2 regions of the Carnobacterium iners genome follow, and region 1 is predicted to be linked to the other one. Evidence: a T-box and tRNA genes for the amino acid it is inferred to sense, from the RefSeq annotation. Region 1 holds a T-box; the other holds one or more tRNA genes.
The links. The T-box of region 1 lies ahead of leuS (leucine--tRNA ligase). A T-box ahead of a tRNA ligase gene usually reads a tRNA of that ligase, here a tRNA-Leu.

Region 1 (8,952 bases):
TAGTGCGCCATCGTTCGTTAGCAATAGCAATCCCTCAGTATCTTTATCTAAGCGCCCAACTGGAAAAGGATTAGACAATCGATCTTGTGGTTTTAATAATTCAATAACGGTTTTATGCAGATTATCTTCTGTTGCACTAATAACACCTTGTGGTTTATGCAGCATAAAATAGTAAAACTCTTGGTAATCAACTCTCTCTCCTGCAACATGAATCTTGTCTGTTTCGGGTTGAATATGAATCTTTCCGTCTTTTACTATCAACTCATTTACAGTAATTTTTTTACTTTTCAGTAATTCTTTAACCGATTTACGTGTCCCGTAACCAGTATGTGCTAAAAATTTATCTAAGCGCATCTCTTTTATTTCACTCCTTCCTATTAAAAGAACTAGCTGACTATGTTTTCCATATGCCCGCTAGTCTTCGTTACTCATTTTTATTTTATCTTTAATTTTGTTCTCAACCTTTGAACTCTGCTACCCAATAAGCGATCGGCTAAACGTGTTTTTAACGACGCGTAAAAATAAAAGATGCCACCTAGAGAAGAGGATATTGTCATATTGATTAACGCACCAAATCGATCTGTCGGTGCAAAGAAGATAGCTATCCCTTTTTGAGCAATAAAAACAATCAATGCCATCCCTGTTGTGATTAACACCATGAGTAATAGACGTCTCAATAAAAAGTTAATATTTAATTTAGTCATCTTATACATAGCCCATAACATTAAAAGGACCGTTACACCAAATCCTATTATATTGGATACTAACATACCGTATGTGCCAAGAATCGATAAAGCCGGGTATTGAACAGCTAATTTCACAACTAATCCAATGCCCATCGCGCTTAAAGCTGGCTTTGTTTGATCGGCTGCTTGAAGCGTCGAACCTAATAGAACAAATAACCCAAGAAAAATACTCATGAAAGAAGATAACTGTAGAATTCCCGTACCAAATGCGCTATACCCATAAAATACGGTATACAATGATTTTGAAATAACTGCCATTCCTATTGCTGCTGGCAACATAATAAAGAAAAAAAGTTGAATACTATCACTTAACTGTCTTCTCACATCTTTCATTTTCTTTTTTGCTAGTAAGTCAGCAATCAGTGGAACAGAGGTAATAGCCATTGAGCCCGCTAACGAAATAACGATCATAATCAATTTATTTGCGTTGCCCGCTGCAATGGCATAACTATTTTCTATTTGTTTCGCTGTCAACTCTGATACAGTCTTCATAATAGGTGCAAAGGTAAATTGATCAATGATTTGGAACAAAGTAATACCTGATCCAATAATAATAAATGGAATAGCAGTCTTAATAATTGATTTAAAGATCTCATTTGTTGATATCTTAATATTATTTTTACTATGAGCTAAATTATAATCTAATTCTGGCTTCTTTTTTCGAATGATAGTTAATAAATAGACGATACTGAATAAGGCACCAACAAACGCACCAAATGTTGAGGCGGTTACAGCATCAACAATTTCGCCATTAAATACGATTCGAATCAGATAAACAGCCGCCAACATAAAGATGACCCGAGCTAATTGTTCAATAAATTGCGAAATAGCTGAAGGTGCCATCGTGTGATGACCTTGAATAAATCCTCTAGTTACACTCATACAAGGAATAATCAGTAATGCCCAACTTAATGAACGAATAACCTGTGTTCCGTCACTTAACGATGCTGTTGGACTGTTTGCAGCAATAAATGGAGCAATGACATACATCAATGCTGCTGCTGCAACTCCTGTGACAGCCATTACTTGCAACCCTTTTTTGTAAATATCTTGACTGATTTTATACTCCCCTAATGCATTATAATACGATACTTGCTTTGCAATTGCTGAAGGTACACCGGCCGTTGCAATATTTAAGAATAGTGCGTACGGAGTATACCCAATCGTGTACAGTGCGTTAGCAGAATTGGCTACTTCTTGATTTCCCATCCATGCCATCCAAGGAATAATATACAATGCGCCTAACAGACGGGATAAAATACTGCCTCCGGTCATCCAAGCAGATCCACTGACCATTTTCTCTCTTGAACTTTTTTCGCTGACTAGCCCTTTTTCTTCAACTTTATCCTTTGACATTTCTTATACCCTACTCTCATCCTTTTATGTACTAATGTCTATTCTACTTCTTTACGAATTTGGTTGCAATCTCTTTACTGAGACACTTGTGTAATTTTATGAAATCTTACGTTTAGTTTTAGGTATTCTCAAGATAGCAAAAGAACTAAAACGACAAGACTCTACTGTCTCACCATTTTAGTCCTCTATTTCTCGATTTTAGTTTGCTACAATATTAACCAATCTTCCAGGAACAACAATCACTTTTCGAATCGTTTTACCTGCTAATGATTCTTTCATTTTTTCATTATTCAAAGCTAAATCTTCTAATTCTTGTTTTGTTATTTCTTTTGGCGCTTTAGCTTTAGCTTTTAATTTACCATTTAATTGAAAAACGACTTCAATTTCGTCTTGTGTTAGGAATGATTCTTCGTAACTTGGCCATACTACATAAGAAATACCTTCGTCCTTAGTATTGAGCATAGACCATAGCTCTTCGCCTAAGTGAGGTGCGATTGGCGCTAGCAACTGAACAAACCCTTTTACGTAATCGACTGGTAAAGCTTTCGCTTTGTAAGCTTCGTTTACAAAAATCATCAATTGTGAAATAGCCGTGTTAAAACGCAGCTGTTCAAAATCTTCTGTTACTTTTTTTACTGTTTGATGGTAAACAAGATCTAACGAACCATCATTGATAGTCGTAATGCGATCGCGTAATTTGCCTTCTTCATCAACCAATAAGCGCCAAACGCGATCTAAGAACTTACGGCTACCCTCTAATCCATTTTCATCCCAAGCAATTGATGCATCTAATGGACCCATAAACATTTCATACATCCGTAACGTATCTGCACCAAATTTTTCGACAACTTCATCAGGATTGACAACATTGCCTTTTGATTTAGACATCTTCTCATTATTTTCTCCAAGAATCATTCCTTGATTAAATAATTTTTGGAAAGGTTCTTTTGTCGGTACAACTCCAATATCATATAAAAATTTATACCAGAAACGGGCATACAATAGATGCAATACAGCATGTTCTGCTCCACCAATATAAATATCGACAGGCAACCATTCCTTCAGTTTTTCAGGATCAGCTAGCATATCAGGATTTCCAGGATCGATAAAACGTAAGAAATACCATGAACTGCCTGCCCATTGTGGCATCGTATTTGTATCGCGACGACCTTTCATACCAGTAATAGGATTGACTACATTTACCCATTCTTTAATATTTGCTAATGGTGACTCGCCTGTTCCACTAGGTTTTATGTGTTCTGTTTTTGGTAACAATAATGGCAACTCTTCATCAGGCAGAGTAGTAGATGTTCCATCTTCCCAATGAATAACTGGAATAGGTTCTCCCCAATAGCGTTGACGAGCAAACAACCAATCACGCAAACGGTATGTTGTTTCTGGGTGACCTACTTTATTTTCTTCCAACCAGTTATTCATTTTAGTGATACTTGTTTCTTTATCTAATCCATTTAAGAAATCGGAGTTAATGTGTAACCCATCTTCTAAAAAGGCTTCTTCTGCAATATCTCCGCCTTCAAGAACTGGGGTAATCGTTAAATCAAATGTTTTCGCAAAATCATAGTCACGTTGATCGTGCGCAGGCACAGCCATAATAGCTCCCGTACCATAAGAAGCCAGAACATAATCCGCAATCCAAATAGGCATTTTCTCGCTATTTACTGGATTAATTGCATAAGCTCCCGTAAAGACACCGGTTTTATCCTTATTTAAATCTGTTCTTTCTAAATCACTTTTAAGGCTAACTTTTTTAAGGTAAGCTTCAACGGTCTCTTTTTGTTCTGAAGTAGTAATATTACCTACCAACTCTTTTTCTGGTGCTAAAACACAATAAGTAGCTCCAAATAGTGTATCTGGACGTGTTGTGAAGACCGTAAATTCTTGATCTGAATCTTGAACAGAAAATTTAACAGTAGCTCCAACAGACTTGCCTATCCAATTGCGCTGCATCTCTTTAATACTTTCAGGCCAATCGACTAATTCTAAATCATCTAATAAACGTTCTGCGTATGCCGTAATTTTTAACATCCATTGTTTCATTGGTTTACGAAAAACCGGATACCCGCCACGTTCGCTTTTGCCATCAATCACTTCTTCATTTGCTAAAACAGTTCCTAATTCTGGACACCAGTTAACCGCTACTTCTGCTTCATAAGCTAAGCCCTTTTCATATAATTTAGTAAAAATCCATTGAGTCCATTTATAGTAATCAGGATCCGTTGTATTAATCTCGCGTTCCCAATCATAACTAAAGCCTAATGAATTGATTTGACGTCTGAACGTTTCAATATTTTTCGCCGTAAATTCAGCAGGATCATTTCCCGTATCTAAAGCATATTGTTCTGCTGGTAGTCCAAAAGCATCCCAGCCCATGGGATGTAAAACATTGTATCCTTGTGCACGTTTCACCCGTGAAAGAATATCTGTTGCTGTATATCCTTCAGGGTGACCAACGTGTAATCCTTGACCAGACGGATAAGGAAACATATCTAACGCATAAAACTTTTCTTTTTCTGTATCTTCTGTTGTTTTGAACGTATTTTGTTCTTTCCAGTGGTGTTGCCACTTTTTCTCAATTTTCTTATGACTAAAACTCATAACTTTTATCCCTCTTTCTCTTTTTGTCTATAAAATTAAAAATCGCCCTATGAGTCCAGATATTTACTCTGTTACTCATAGGACGATTGGATCAGTCGATAATCGTGGTACCACCTAAATTTTCTACACATTATCGTATAGACTCTTCTTACCTTTAACGCAGGCGTTACGACTTTACTTACTGTTCATTTCAGTAAAGCTACATCCAAGGTGAGTTCGATAATGTTCTTTATGCATTTCCACCATCCATGCACTCTCTATAAAAGAAGGATTTCTACTATTCCTTTTCTTTATATTTAACTATTTACCTTATTCTATCAAATAAAGACCCCGTGAGCAAGAAGAAAAAAACAGGATTTTTAATTACACGTAGACATTATCTTATTAAATAATTAAGCAATAAATTAAATTTGTGAAAACAAGTAACTAAGCTCTATTTCGTCCTGATAAACCATACAACTAGACTTTAAAGCTAGAACTCCAAAGTCTTTTTAAATAGATTGTTTTCTTAATTTAATTATTTCATCAGAGACGAATTGTACTTCAGTTCCAACAATAGCTTTAATGTTATAGACTGAAACTTTATTAATTTCAGCAACGCCTACAGATTTAATTTTTTTCGTCAACAAGTGACATATCTTAAACTTCCAGTTTTAAACGTGTTGTCCAGTTGTCGATAGACACAACGTTAGCGTCTCCGCCTAATATACCAATTTATATTTAAAAAAAGAAATAAAAAAGGGCAAACTTTAGATTTCTCTAAGTTTAACCCTTTTACTAGCAAATCATTTGTTTTTATTTAATTAAAATGGACTGACCAACAAAAATAATATCTGTTTTCAAATAATTCCACTCTTTTAATTTTGTTACTGGAATATTTATTTTTTTTGAAATAGCCCATAATGTGTCACCAGGTAAAACACGATATATTTTTGTTGCATTTTCTTTTATAGGCACATTTTGTGTTACAGATTGAAATATTAACTTTTGGCCTATATAGATAACATCGGATTTCAACTTATTCCATGATTTTAAGTTTGCTACCGATACCTTATTACTCGCTGCAATACCCCATAATGAGTCACCATTTTTAACTTGGTAACTTGACGTTACTGTTGTATTTGAGTCTGTTTGACCAGAGTCAGGTTTGTTTACTCCTGGTGTTGGTGTCGTAACTGTCTCTTTAATGAGTAGCTTTTGGCCTATAGAGATAACATCAGATTTCAAATTGTTCCATGATTTTAAATTTGCTACCGATACCTTATTGCTCGCCGCAATACCCCATAATGAGTCACCATTTTTAACTTGGTAACTTGACGTTACTGTTGTATTTGAGTCTGTTTGACCAGAGTCAGGTTTGTTTACTCCTGGTGTTGGTGTCGTAACTGTCTCTTTAATGAGTAGCTTTTGATCTATATAGATAACATCAGATTTCAAATTATTCCATGATTTTAAATTTACTACCGATACCTTATTGCTCGCCGCAATACCCCATAATGAGTCACCATTTTTAACTTGGTAACTTGACGTTACTGTTGTATTTGAGTCTGTTTGACCAGAGTCAGGTTTGTTTACTCCTGGTGTTGGTGTCGTAACTGTCTCTTTAATGAGTAGCTTTTGACCTATAGAGATAACATCAGATTTCAAATTATTCCATGATTTTAAATTTGCTACCGATACCTTATTACTCACTGCAATACCCCATAATGAGTCACCATTTTTAACTTGGTAACTTGACGTTACTGTTGTATTTGAGTCTGTTTGACCAGAGTCAGAAGGGTTGCCTTCTGGTGTTGGTGTCGTAACTGTCTCTTTAATGAGTAGCTTTTGATCTATATAGATAACATCAGATTTCAAATTATTCCATGATTTTAAATTTACTACCGATACCTTATTGCTCGCCGCAATACCCCATAATGAGTCACCATTTTTAACTTGGTAACTTGACGTTACTGTTGTGTTTGAATCTGTTTGACCAGAGTTAGAAGGGTTGCCTTCTGGTGTTGGTGTCGTAACTGTCTCTTTAATGAGTAGCCTTTGACCTATATAGATAACATCAGATTTCAAATTATTCCATGATTTTAAATTTGCTACTGATACCTTATTACTCACTGCAATACCCCATAATGAGTCACCATTTTTAACTTGGTAACTTGACGTTACTGTTGTATTTGAGTCTGTTTGACCAGAGTCAGAAGGGTTGCCTTCTGGTGTTGGTGTCGTAACTGTCTCTTTAATGAGTAGCTTTTGATCTATATAGATAACATCAGATTTCAAATTATTCCATGATTTTAAATTTGCTACCGATACCTTATTACTCACTGCAATACCCCATAATGAGTCACCATTTTTAACTTGGTAATTTGACGTTACTGTTGTATTTGAGTCTGTTTGACCAGAGTCAGAAGGGTTGCCTTCTGGTGTTGGTGTCGGCATAGTAGTTGGTTTATCAGATGTATTTCCACCTGTGTATCCTTTATCAAATCTAGTTAAATTATTATCCTTAATAATTCTATTTAATTTTGAAGCATAGCTTGGATCTGTTGCATATCTTCCTTGCAGCCAGGCTGTAGCATCACTATAGCTACTTGTATTACCTATCCATGCACCAGAATAAAAATTAGAATCCCAATTGGTTCCTTTTTTTAATAGATTTGCATTATCTTGTAATGATTCAGAATGAGAGGGATACTTTTTAAAGTTTTGTGGAAGACGAATCCAGCCACCTTTGACACTATATTCGTCAGTATACATTGTGACTGTTTGGCCTTGGTAGCTTCCCTTAATACCAAATAAATTATGATTCGGTGCTGTTGCTAGCTTGCTACTACCGTACCCACTTTCCAGTGCTGCTTGAGCAACCATTACTGAAGCATAAAGATTGTTTTTAGGTGCTACTTCTGCTGCGTAAGCTCCAATAAAGTTTACAAATTCTTTATTGGACATTTTTTCAATACCTTTGTTGGAATTTATTACTTCGTTCGATTTTTTCACAATTTCAGCACCTGATTTATTTACAGCTAAAGCATCGCCTGGATGAATTAAATTTGAAGAAAGATTATTCCACCCCTTTAGTTCAGCTAAAGAAATCCTATGTGCTTTTGAAATTTCATTTAATGTATCTCCTGATTTAACAATATATATTTTAGCTAAATCTGCTTTCCCTGCTTTTTTAGTTGCTACTCTCTTCGCTGCAGCTTGATCAGCTCTAGATTTTTCTGCAGCTACTCTCTCCGCTGCGGCTTGATCAGCTCTAGATTTTTCTGCAGCTACTCTCTCCGCTGCGGCTTGATCAGCTCTAGATTTTTCTGCAGCTACTCTCTCCGCTGCGGCTTGATCAGCTCTAGATTTTTCTGCAGCTACTCTCTCCGCTGCGGCTTGATCAGCTCTAGATTTTTCTGCAGCTACTCTCTCCGCTGCAGCTTGATCAGCTCTAGATTTTTCTGCAGCTACTCTCTCCGCTGCAGCTTGATCAGCTGTATATTTCTCTGCAGCTACTCTCTCCGCTACAGCTTGATCGACTGTAAATTTCTCTGCAGCTAATCTCTCTGCTGCAGCTTGATCGACTGTAAATTTCTCTGCAGCTAATCTCTCTGCTGCAGCTTGATCGACTACTGCAGTACCTCTATTCAAATTGTTTTCTATACCTGATTTATATGTACTAGTAATTTCTTCTCCATCATTTACAGATAAGCCATTTGTTCTTTCAACCGCAAACATCTTATTACTTAATTCTTCAATTTCATCAATCGTTAGCTCTTCAAAGTTAATTTTTTTAAATTTTTCTTCACCTAAAAAAAGTTTTAGATCTTTGATTTTTTGATCTCTTTCATTTTTTGCATCTTCTGAGAGATCTTGTGTAATTTCTATTTTAATTTCTTCGTATATTTTTATTGTTTTCTCTGAAACTTCATTAAAATTATCCAGTTTTTCCTTGTTAGAATTTTCTGAAGCGTCAGTGGTAGCTACTACTGAAAAAGAAGGAAACGTTAATAAACCAATTAACAAGGTCGTACTGAAAACTGCCGTTCCTCTTTTATACATCATATGTGACTGAGTGAATTGAGTGATAGTTCTCTTATTAGTAATAGCATCTATTCTTTCTTTTCTAGTTTTATCCAATACTATACCTCCTATTTTAGATAAATTCCACAATAAAATAACTGTAGTGTTTATTGAAATACTCTTAACTTTTACTATTTACTTTATTATAGCGCTCTATACACGCATTTCA
Region 2 (8,952 bases), 1.3 Mb from region 1:
TACTTTTCCATCTGTAGCTGTCCTGGAAGAAGCAAGCAATTATATTGATGATGAAAAAAATGTGGAGTCAGCTGAATCTGCTTTAGCAGGAGCGCATGAAATTATTGCAGAAACAATCAGCGATGAACCACGCTATCGTATTTGGATAAGAGAATACACGCTTAAAAATGGGATGCTAACGACTAATGTAAAAAAACAAGAAAAAGATGAAAAAGGTGTCTTTGAAATGTATTATGATTACAAAGAGCCAGTTGTTAAACTAGTCTCTCACCGTATACTAGCGATTAATCGTGGAGAAAAAGAAGATATCTTAAAAACAGCATTGGTTGTAAATGAAACTACTGTCTTTAATTATCTAGTTAAAGAGTTGATAAAAGAAGAGGACTCAACAGCAACGGCTTATATCAAAGAAGCGATTGAAGACAGCTATAAACGCTTCATTGGTCCCTCAATTGAACGGGAAATTCGCTCTGAATTAACTATAAAAGCAGATGAGCAAGCCATTAATATTTTCGGTGAAAATTTACGAAATTTATTATTGCAACCACCGTTAAAAGGAAAAGTTGTTTTAGGACTTGATCCAGCTTATCGGACAGGTTGTAAACTAGCCGTTATTGATCCGACAGGTAAAGTGATGGATATTGATGTTATTTACCCCCATAAACCAGCTGGCAATGAAGCACGCGCGAATGCTGCAGTTAAATTTAAACAGTTAATTGAAAAGTACGAAGTAGAAATGGTTGCTATCGGAAATGGTACAGCTAGTCGCGAATCAGAAACGTTTGTATCTGATAACCTAAAAGAAATCGAACGCCAAGTATTTTATATGATTGTTAATGAGGCAGGAGCGTCTGTTTATTCAGCTAGTCCGATTGCTCGTGAAGAGTTCCCTGATTTACAAGTAGAACAAAGAAGTGCTGTGAGTATTGCGCGCCGTTTGCAAGACCCATTAGCTGAATTAGTTAAAATAGATCCAAAGTCAGTTGGTGTTGGTCAATACCAGCACGACGTTTCACAAAAACATTTAGAAGAACGATTAGATTTTGTTGTAGAAACAGCTGTTAACCAAGTAGGTGTTAACGTAAATACTGCTAGTGCACAATTATTGAAGCATGTTGCAGGATTGAACAAAACAACAGCAAACAACGTGATTACTTACCGTGAAGAAAATGGACGCTTTGAAAGCCGTGCTCAGTTGAAAAAAGTTCCACGTTTAGGACCCAAAGCGTATGAGCAATCTGTTGGATTTATGCGAATCGTTGATGGTGAAAACGTGTTAGACAATACGGGTATTCACCCAGAGACTTATAAACAAGCAAAAGAAATTCTTGATTTAGCGGGAATAGCTTTAGAAGATGTAGGCAGCATGAAAGCTAAAAAATCTTTAGAGTTACTAGATATAGCTAAATTAGTCGAAGCAACAGCGCTAGGTAAAGAAACCGTAAAAGATATGCTAGAAGCTTTATTTACACCAGGTCGCGACTTACGTGATGAAATGTCAGCGCCTTTATTGAGAACAGATGTATTAAGCATGGAAGACTTACAAGAAGGAATGGAATTAGAAGGAACGGTTCGTAATGTAGTTGATTTTGGTGCATTTGTAGACATCGGAGTAAAACAAGATGGATTAGTGCATATTTCGAAACTAAGTAAAGGTTACGTCCAACATCCAACAAATGTAGTAGCTGTTGGAGACGTTGTTACCGTTTGGGTAGAAGATATCAATGTTAATAAAGGCCGAATTTCATTGACGATGTTGGCCCCTAAAAAGAAAGATTAATCCAAAATAGAAAAACAAGATAAGAAGTCACTAAGAGATGACTTTTCTTGTTTTTTTGTTTAGTTATTACTTGCTACTACTTTTACCTGTGAGGAGATTTCTTGAACTTAGATCATCTATTTCAAGATTCAGAAAAAATACAGATAGTGAAAAAGCAAAAAAATATCTAAATACATGAGAAATTAAATTTTATTTTTAGGTATCCGGGTAACTATAAGAAAAAAAGTGAGCATCCTTACTTTAAAGAGACTAAAAAAATAAGGCTTATTGATTGGTAATTTTTTGGTGAGTGCTGGGGAAAATCATACAGAGAAGCTTAGTATGTTGCTACAGATTATTTAAACACGATAAAAGACTTTCTAGTTTAGCAGATAGTGAGAAAATTAATGTATTAATAGTAAACAAATCATGGTGGGATACAGTAGATGGACTTCATAGAGTGGTAGGTTGTCTGGCTATAATTATCCGGAGTTAAACAAAGCAATGATTCTATAGAGCTTTGACGAAAACATCTGATTAAGGAGAGTTACAATTGATCATCAACTTCTCAGAAAAGAAAAGATGAATAAAGAGCTTTTAGAAGAAACGATCATTCATAACTTTGGTTAAGATGAATTTTTTTATTAATAAAGCAATTGGCTGGGTACTAAGAGACTAAAGTAAAGAAAATCCAAAATGGGTAAGAGCGTTTATTGAAACACACAAAGGGAAACTTTCAAAATGAAGTATCAGAGAAGGTAGCAAATATGTCTAGTCTAAGGAGATGCTAGTCCTATGAAAGAGGAATGGAGAAATAAGTTTGAAACAAGTTGAATTACAAAAATTGGTAGAAGAAATATCCATAGTTTATTTTAAACAACCATTTGAACACGTTGCTACTTTTAATAGTCGTTTACGCACAACGGGTGGACGGTATCATCTGAAATCACATAATTTAGACTTTAATCTGAAAATTTTAGAAGCATTTGGCATGCTAGAATTTATAAAGGTTATTAAACATGAACTATGTCATTACCATTTGCATCTTGCTGGAAAAGGTTATCAACATAAAGACAACGATTTTAAGGTATTGCTGAAACAAACAGGTGGGAGTCGATTTGTTCAATCAGTAAAAATAACTAGCGATGAAAAAAAAATATGGCTCTATCAATGTAAAAGCTGTCAAATAATTATTCGTAGACAACGTCGTTTTAATACAAAAAAATTTGTTTGCGGAAAATGCAAAGGCAAATTAATTTTACAGGATTTGCAGCAATAACTTTAGATAGTAGACTAATAATTTTTTTAACCTATCAGAATATGAGGTGATAGAATGTATCAAAGTACAGCTATTCAAGAACTATTAACAAAAACTTTTCCAGACTACAATAAAAAAGCAGCTAAACAGGAAGCGATTAATGAAACAGACAAACAATTTACCTTATTAAGTGGATTAGTTGAACCAGAAGAAATTAAAAAAGATTGGTTAATAGATTCTTTTTTAACTAAAAGAAAAACAGATTTTACAACCTCTCGTGCAGTGAGCCTTGCGAACGAATGGGACGTTTCCCCTGAATGGAAAGGTCAACTAGATCAAGCAATGGTTCGTTTAAGTAACCGAACTAGGGTGGTGTCTGTCATAGACTACGGTGCGGTTGGCGACGGCATCACAGATTGTACGCAAGCTTTTGAAAAAGCTGTTTCATCAGGATTTCGCTGTGTCGTTATTCCACCAGGAAAATATTGTGTAGATGGCATTAAATTGCCCTCTTATATAGAGTTGATTGGGAGCGGGACAGAACAAACGCACTTGATCCTTTCTGGTTCTGCACCTAAAAGAGCAAAGCTACTGACAAATCGTCATTATTTAAAAGGGAATAGCCACATTCGAATTGAAGGCTTAACATTAGATTGGAACCATAAGCGAATTTCAGGTAGCCAAAGAACAGCATCAGGTGGGACTAGTTCAAGTGGACTCACATTAGCTCATGTTCGTTTTGCTTTAGTTCGAAACGTGACAGTAAAAAACCCGGGTCTACATGGTGTTGATGTCACCTCAGCTTTTTACAGTTATTTAGGAGATGGCAAGCGTTCGCGTCTTGGAAGCCAGTATGTTTGGGTAGATCAAGTAGAGTCTTTTGGATTTGGCGACGATGGTATTACAACACATCATAGCGATGATATTTTAATTTCTAATTGTTTTCTACACCATCCAAGTGGACGCGCACATAAAAAAGGCTTTTCTAATTCTAATGGGATAGAAATAGATGATGGCTCTCAACATGTAACACTAGTTAATAATTTAAGTGCCTACTGTTTTGGGGGTATAGAAATAAAAGCTCATAAAACAAGTTCGGCAGCTACAGATACCCAAATTATTGGTCATTTTTCTTATTGTGATAATCGTTCCTATAATTTTAGACATATTGGACACCATCTTTCAACTGATGAAGCAAGTTTTTCAGCTTTTGGAATACGCGGAACGTTTCTTGCTTCTTACTTTCCTCAAGAAATAAGCCTCTATGCTAACTCTACAAAAAGAGCTCTCGTCATATCAGCTTATCAAAAAGTAGCAATCAATCATTTTTTTGCTAAAGCACAATCAAATTTACCAATAGATTCTAGAAATAGAGCTATTTCAATTCAATACAGAGCAAGTGAAGTAATGATAAAGAATATTAGACTTAAAAATTATCCTGAGATAAATCAAGCTATTCGAGTGAGTGCTTCAACTTCTCATGTTCAAGTAGCACATAAGTAAAAATAAACGCCACACATTTTTTATGTGGCGTTTATTTTTATTAGATAAAGTATTTAGAAAAAAGTAAAACGATTGAAATTTAGAGGATAATTCTACTATATTATAGCTAAATTGTATTCCTATTAATAAACCCAAAGAATCATGCTAAGATTTTGTTTTAGTCAAGTGACTGCTACTTTTTTAATGTCAATAAATAGTTATGAGACGTATTTTAAGTTTTTTATGACTCATTTTACCTATTGCAAATTCACTCATGTAATTGTATAGTGATTAGTATAAGAAACAAGCTGTTTTTTTAATAGCTATCTATCCAACCAGGTAACGAAAATAATGCGGTCGTGGCGGAATGGCAGACGCGCCAGCTTGAGGGGCTGGTCGGGGTATCCCCGGTGGAAGTTCGAGTCTTCTCGGCCGCATAATATAAAAAGGTAAAGTGGCAGAGCTCAACTGATGATACAATTAGTGAGTTCTATTTTTATTGCCAAATACTTAAAAAACCTAAGAAGATTAAGGAACTACAAAATAAAAAAAGGTTGTTACCCAATAAATGTAAGCGAATACTTAAAGAAAATTAATAAGTTGAAAACGGGCGATGACAAAGTGTATTCTATTCTTTTAGTAGATGATGAACAATACATAAGACAATCCATTATTGAATTAGTGCAGTGGGAAAAGAAAGGCTTTTTTATACTGGAAGAAGCTGGTAATGGCGAAGAGGCCCTAGAAGTAATGGAAAAATATGGGCCAGATATTCTTATCGCAGATATATGGATGCCAGTCATGGATGAGATTGAATTATCTAGACGGATAAGAGAAAAACATCTATCTGTTAAAATTATTTTTCTAAGTGGTCATAATGATTTTGACTATGCAATAAGTAGAATAAAATTAAATATTATTGAATATTTATTGAAACCTATTTCGATAAGCGATTTAGAATGTATGCTTGAAAAGGTTCATGAAGCGTTGGATGAAAAAAAGAGAAGTGAATGATTTGGATAGAATAGAAACAAATTACTTAGAAAAATTTTAAGGAATTAAAATGTCCTTTTTAGTTTCATTGATTACGTATAACTATAAAGACATTCCTGGAGAAGAAATAAAAAAATTAGTTGAGACCTATCGATTAAATCTAAAAGGAAATCGACAAGTAATATTAAATGTCAATATTGATAAACTAAGTTTTAGAAAGAGTCAGTTGGACAATCATAACTTGGAGATGATGAAGTTCTCGCTAGCAAATGTTATCCGTCGAATCTTTAATAAGTACTAAAATAGCGAAGTGTTTAATTTCACAGCTAATATTGTTTTGATGCTATCATATACAAAAGAAACGATTGATTTATACAAAGATAGTATTGTAAAAGAAATCCCATTTTCTTTTACAAATGCACTAATAAAAATCCGAATGGAAAAGGTTAAAGAGTATTTGTTGACGACAGATTGCAAAGTACTTGAAGCAGCAGTAGATTCTGTTTATACCGATCAGCATTATTTTTCTTATTGCCTTAAAAAATATTTTGGAGAATCGCCAATTAAAGTCTGTGAAACATTCAAAGAAAAAGAGTTATTAATTTAATTTATCAGCAGTAAAGAAGTGAAGCCATATGTTTAAATCTATTAGACAAGTAAGTAGCTCTTGATCGGGCAAACAATAAAAAATAGCTGAACCCATTTTTACTGAAGTCGAATGGATTACAAAAAAATATGTACTAGCCAAATAAACAGAAATTTTTATTTCCATTTTCTCCCTATTATCCCTAATAAAAAAAAAGACTAAAAATAGAAATTCTTAATTCTTTTTTAATTTCACTTGATAGCTTACTTCTGTTATTATGTTAAAGTAGCAAATTATATAGTAAATGAGGATGAATATGAATTATTTAATAGATATACTTAAAGGAATGGTCATTGGGATTTCAAATATTATACCCGGAGTAAGTGGAGGAACGATGGCGGTTTCGCTTGGAATTTATGATCGTATGATCTTTTCAATTAGTCAGTTATTTAAGAATTGGAAGGCTAGTTTAAAAACACTGTTGCCTATCTTGATTGGTGCTGCATTTGGAATCGTTGCGTTCACGTACACCATTGAATTTTTATTAAGTCAGTACACACTTCCAACAGCATTAGCTTTTGTTGGGTTAATATTAGGTGGAGTTCCCGTTTTATGGGTCTCTTTTAAAGCAGGATTAAAAATGAAGAACGAAAAGCTAACCATTAGTCACTTAGTTGTTTTTATTATTATGTTTGCATTAGTAGCTGTTTTACCTATGTTTCAAGGAGTTGAGTCTTCTTTTGAAGCTATTGCAATTACACCAGTTAGTATGATAAAACTCTTCTTTATTGGTATTATCGCTTCGGCAACAATGATTGTTCCGGGTATGAGTGGTTCATTAGTTTTAATGATTTTAGGGTACTATTATTCTATTATCAATACGATTACGAGTTTTATTGATGCTTTACGAGCCGGAGATATGGTATCTCTTTTACCTAATTTTATTATCTTAAGTGTTTTTGGTGTTGGTGTTTTAATTGGAATCTTTTTAATTAGTAAAGTCATTGAGTATTTATTTAAGCATTATAGTTCGTTAACGTACAGTGGTATTTTAGGTTTAGTATTAGCTTCGCCTTTTGCCATTATGTACAATACCGATGCGTTAAATGATTTAACTACAGCAAATGGATTACCCTTTGCCCTGATTGGATTAGCCTTAATGGTTTTATGCTTTATGGGGATTTATCAGTTAAGTAAAAAAAAGATTCACTAAGATAAATTGTATGAAATGTGTAAAAAAGTAGAGAAATCTACTTTTTTTTTGTGAAAAATAAACATCGTATCATTTTGAACAAAAACAGTATCATATCAAATAATTCTTTACTGCTTAAAAAGTTAACGTTTACATGTAAGGGGAATAAATTAGTTGGAGGTTCGGAAAATGAGTAAATTTAAAAAATTGTTAGCTTCAGCTGCGGTATCAACGATTAAAGATGTAGGTATTGAAGTAAATGAAATTGGACAACAAGTAGCAAACTGGGATGCAGATAAAGCGAATACAGCTTGGTTATCTCGTGGAAGCGATAACGTCGAAGTTGTTTTAGTGAATAATGATTCAATGGCATCTGGTGTAACCTCTGCATTGCAATCTGTTGGTTACAACAAGGGCGGTGACAAACATATTACCGTATTTGGCGTAGATGCTACAGATGAAGCAGTAGATTTAATTGCTAAAAACTATATGTCAGGTACCGTTAAACAAGTTGCAGTAGGAATGGCAGAAGCTATTTGTGCATTAGAGTTAAACGCTACTCAGGGCAAAGATTATATTGAAGGCACAGACTATGAATGCGATGATACAGGAATTTCAATCCTTCTCCCTTATCAAGTTTATTCTAGGGAATAATTAGTTTGTCAACTAAGGTTTGATATTTGTCGGCGTAAGTCTTTATCTTCAGTACATCATCAAAGGACTAATTATCATTTTAGCTATTTCTATTGATGTCCGTAAATACATTGTTAAAAAATAAAAATAGTAGTCCAGATTGGAGAGTCTCATTTTGGAAGAAATAGAAAATGTTGATTTATCAAAAACAGAGGAACAAGCAAATGTAAAAAAAGTCTTATACAAAGATTTACTTTATGAAAAAATTGACGTTAGCGTAGATTCAATAAATAAATTTATATTTGGAATTGTTGTAGCATTGGCTATTGCGTTACTAAGTTAATAAAATAAAAAGACATTTACATTAGTGGACTATAATTTTAGTTCATTCAGTGGATGTCTTTTTATCTAAATATTTACTCAGACTGAATAAGCTAATCACATCGGTTGTTATCTATATATGGAAACGATATAATAAAAAAGTATAGTAAATAATTGAAAGAAGCGGAGTGATTCAATGTATCAAGCAGCAGAAGATCGTTATGAAAAAATGATTTACAATCGTGTGGGAAATAGCGGATTAAAATTACCAGCTTTATCACTAGGACTGTGGCATAATTTCGGTGATGTCGATTTATTTGAAAATAGTCGTAAAATGGTTCACCGTGCTTTTGATTTAGGTATTACTCATTTTGACTTAGCAAATAATTATGGTCCTCCTGCAGGCAGTGCGGAAGAAAATTTTGGTCACATACTAAAAAAAGATTTACTTCCTTACCGTGATGAATTAATCATATCTAGTAAAGCAGGTTACTATATGTGGCCAGGACCTTATGGTGAATTCGGTTCTAAAAAGAATTTGACAGCTAGTATTGACCAAAGTTTAAATCGTATGGGGCTAGACTATGTAGATATTTTTTATTCTCACCGTCCAGATCCAGATACTCCTTTTGAAGAGACAGCTCAAGCTTTAGATTTAATGGTTCGTCAAGGTAAAGCTTTGTATATCGGTATTTCTAATTATTCTGCTGAACAAACAACAGAAATTA

Region 2: it has a tRNA-Leu gene. The T-box ahead of leuS (leucine--tRNA ligase) is inferred to sense a tRNA for this amino acid. The anticodon was not compared.

What each region holds. Positions count from the first base shown of each region.
Region 1 is NZ_FXBJ01000002.1:38,628-47,579, forward strand. Features, by position in the region: gene B9Y54_RS00295 (pseudouridine synthase) at 1-354, opposite strand, end outside; gene B9Y54_RS00300 (putative polysaccharide biosynthesis protein) at 435-2,102, opposite strand; gene leuS (leucine--tRNA ligase) at 2,301-4,718, opposite strand; T-box leader at 4,794-5,018, opposite strand; gene B9Y54_RS12595 (hypothetical protein) at 5,210-5,347, opposite strand; gene B9Y54_RS00315 (LysM peptidoglycan-binding domain-containing protein) at 5,514-8,840, opposite strand.
Region 2 is NZ_FXBJ01000002.1:1,354,253-1,363,204, forward strand. Features, by position in the region: gene B9Y54_RS06600 (Tex family protein) at 1-1,780, shown strand, start outside; gene B9Y54_RS06610 (SprT family protein) at 2,580-3,038, shown strand; gene B9Y54_RS06615 (glycosyl hydrolase family 28-related protein) at 3,093-4,520, shown strand; tRNA gene B9Y54_RS06620 (tRNA-Leu) at 4,853-4,936, shown strand; gene B9Y54_RS06625 (response regulator) at 4,971-5,513, shown strand; gene B9Y54_RS06630 (hypothetical protein) at 5,563-5,793, shown strand; gene B9Y54_RS06635 (helix-turn-helix domain-containing protein) at 5,803-6,099, shown strand; gene B9Y54_RS06640 (DUF368 domain-containing protein) at 6,395-7,291, shown strand; gene B9Y54_RS06645 (substrate-binding domain-containing protein) at 7,460-7,924, shown strand; gene B9Y54_RS12330 (hypothetical protein) at 8,079-8,246, shown strand; gene mgrA (L-glyceraldehyde 3-phosphate reductase) at 8,421-8,952, shown strand, end outside.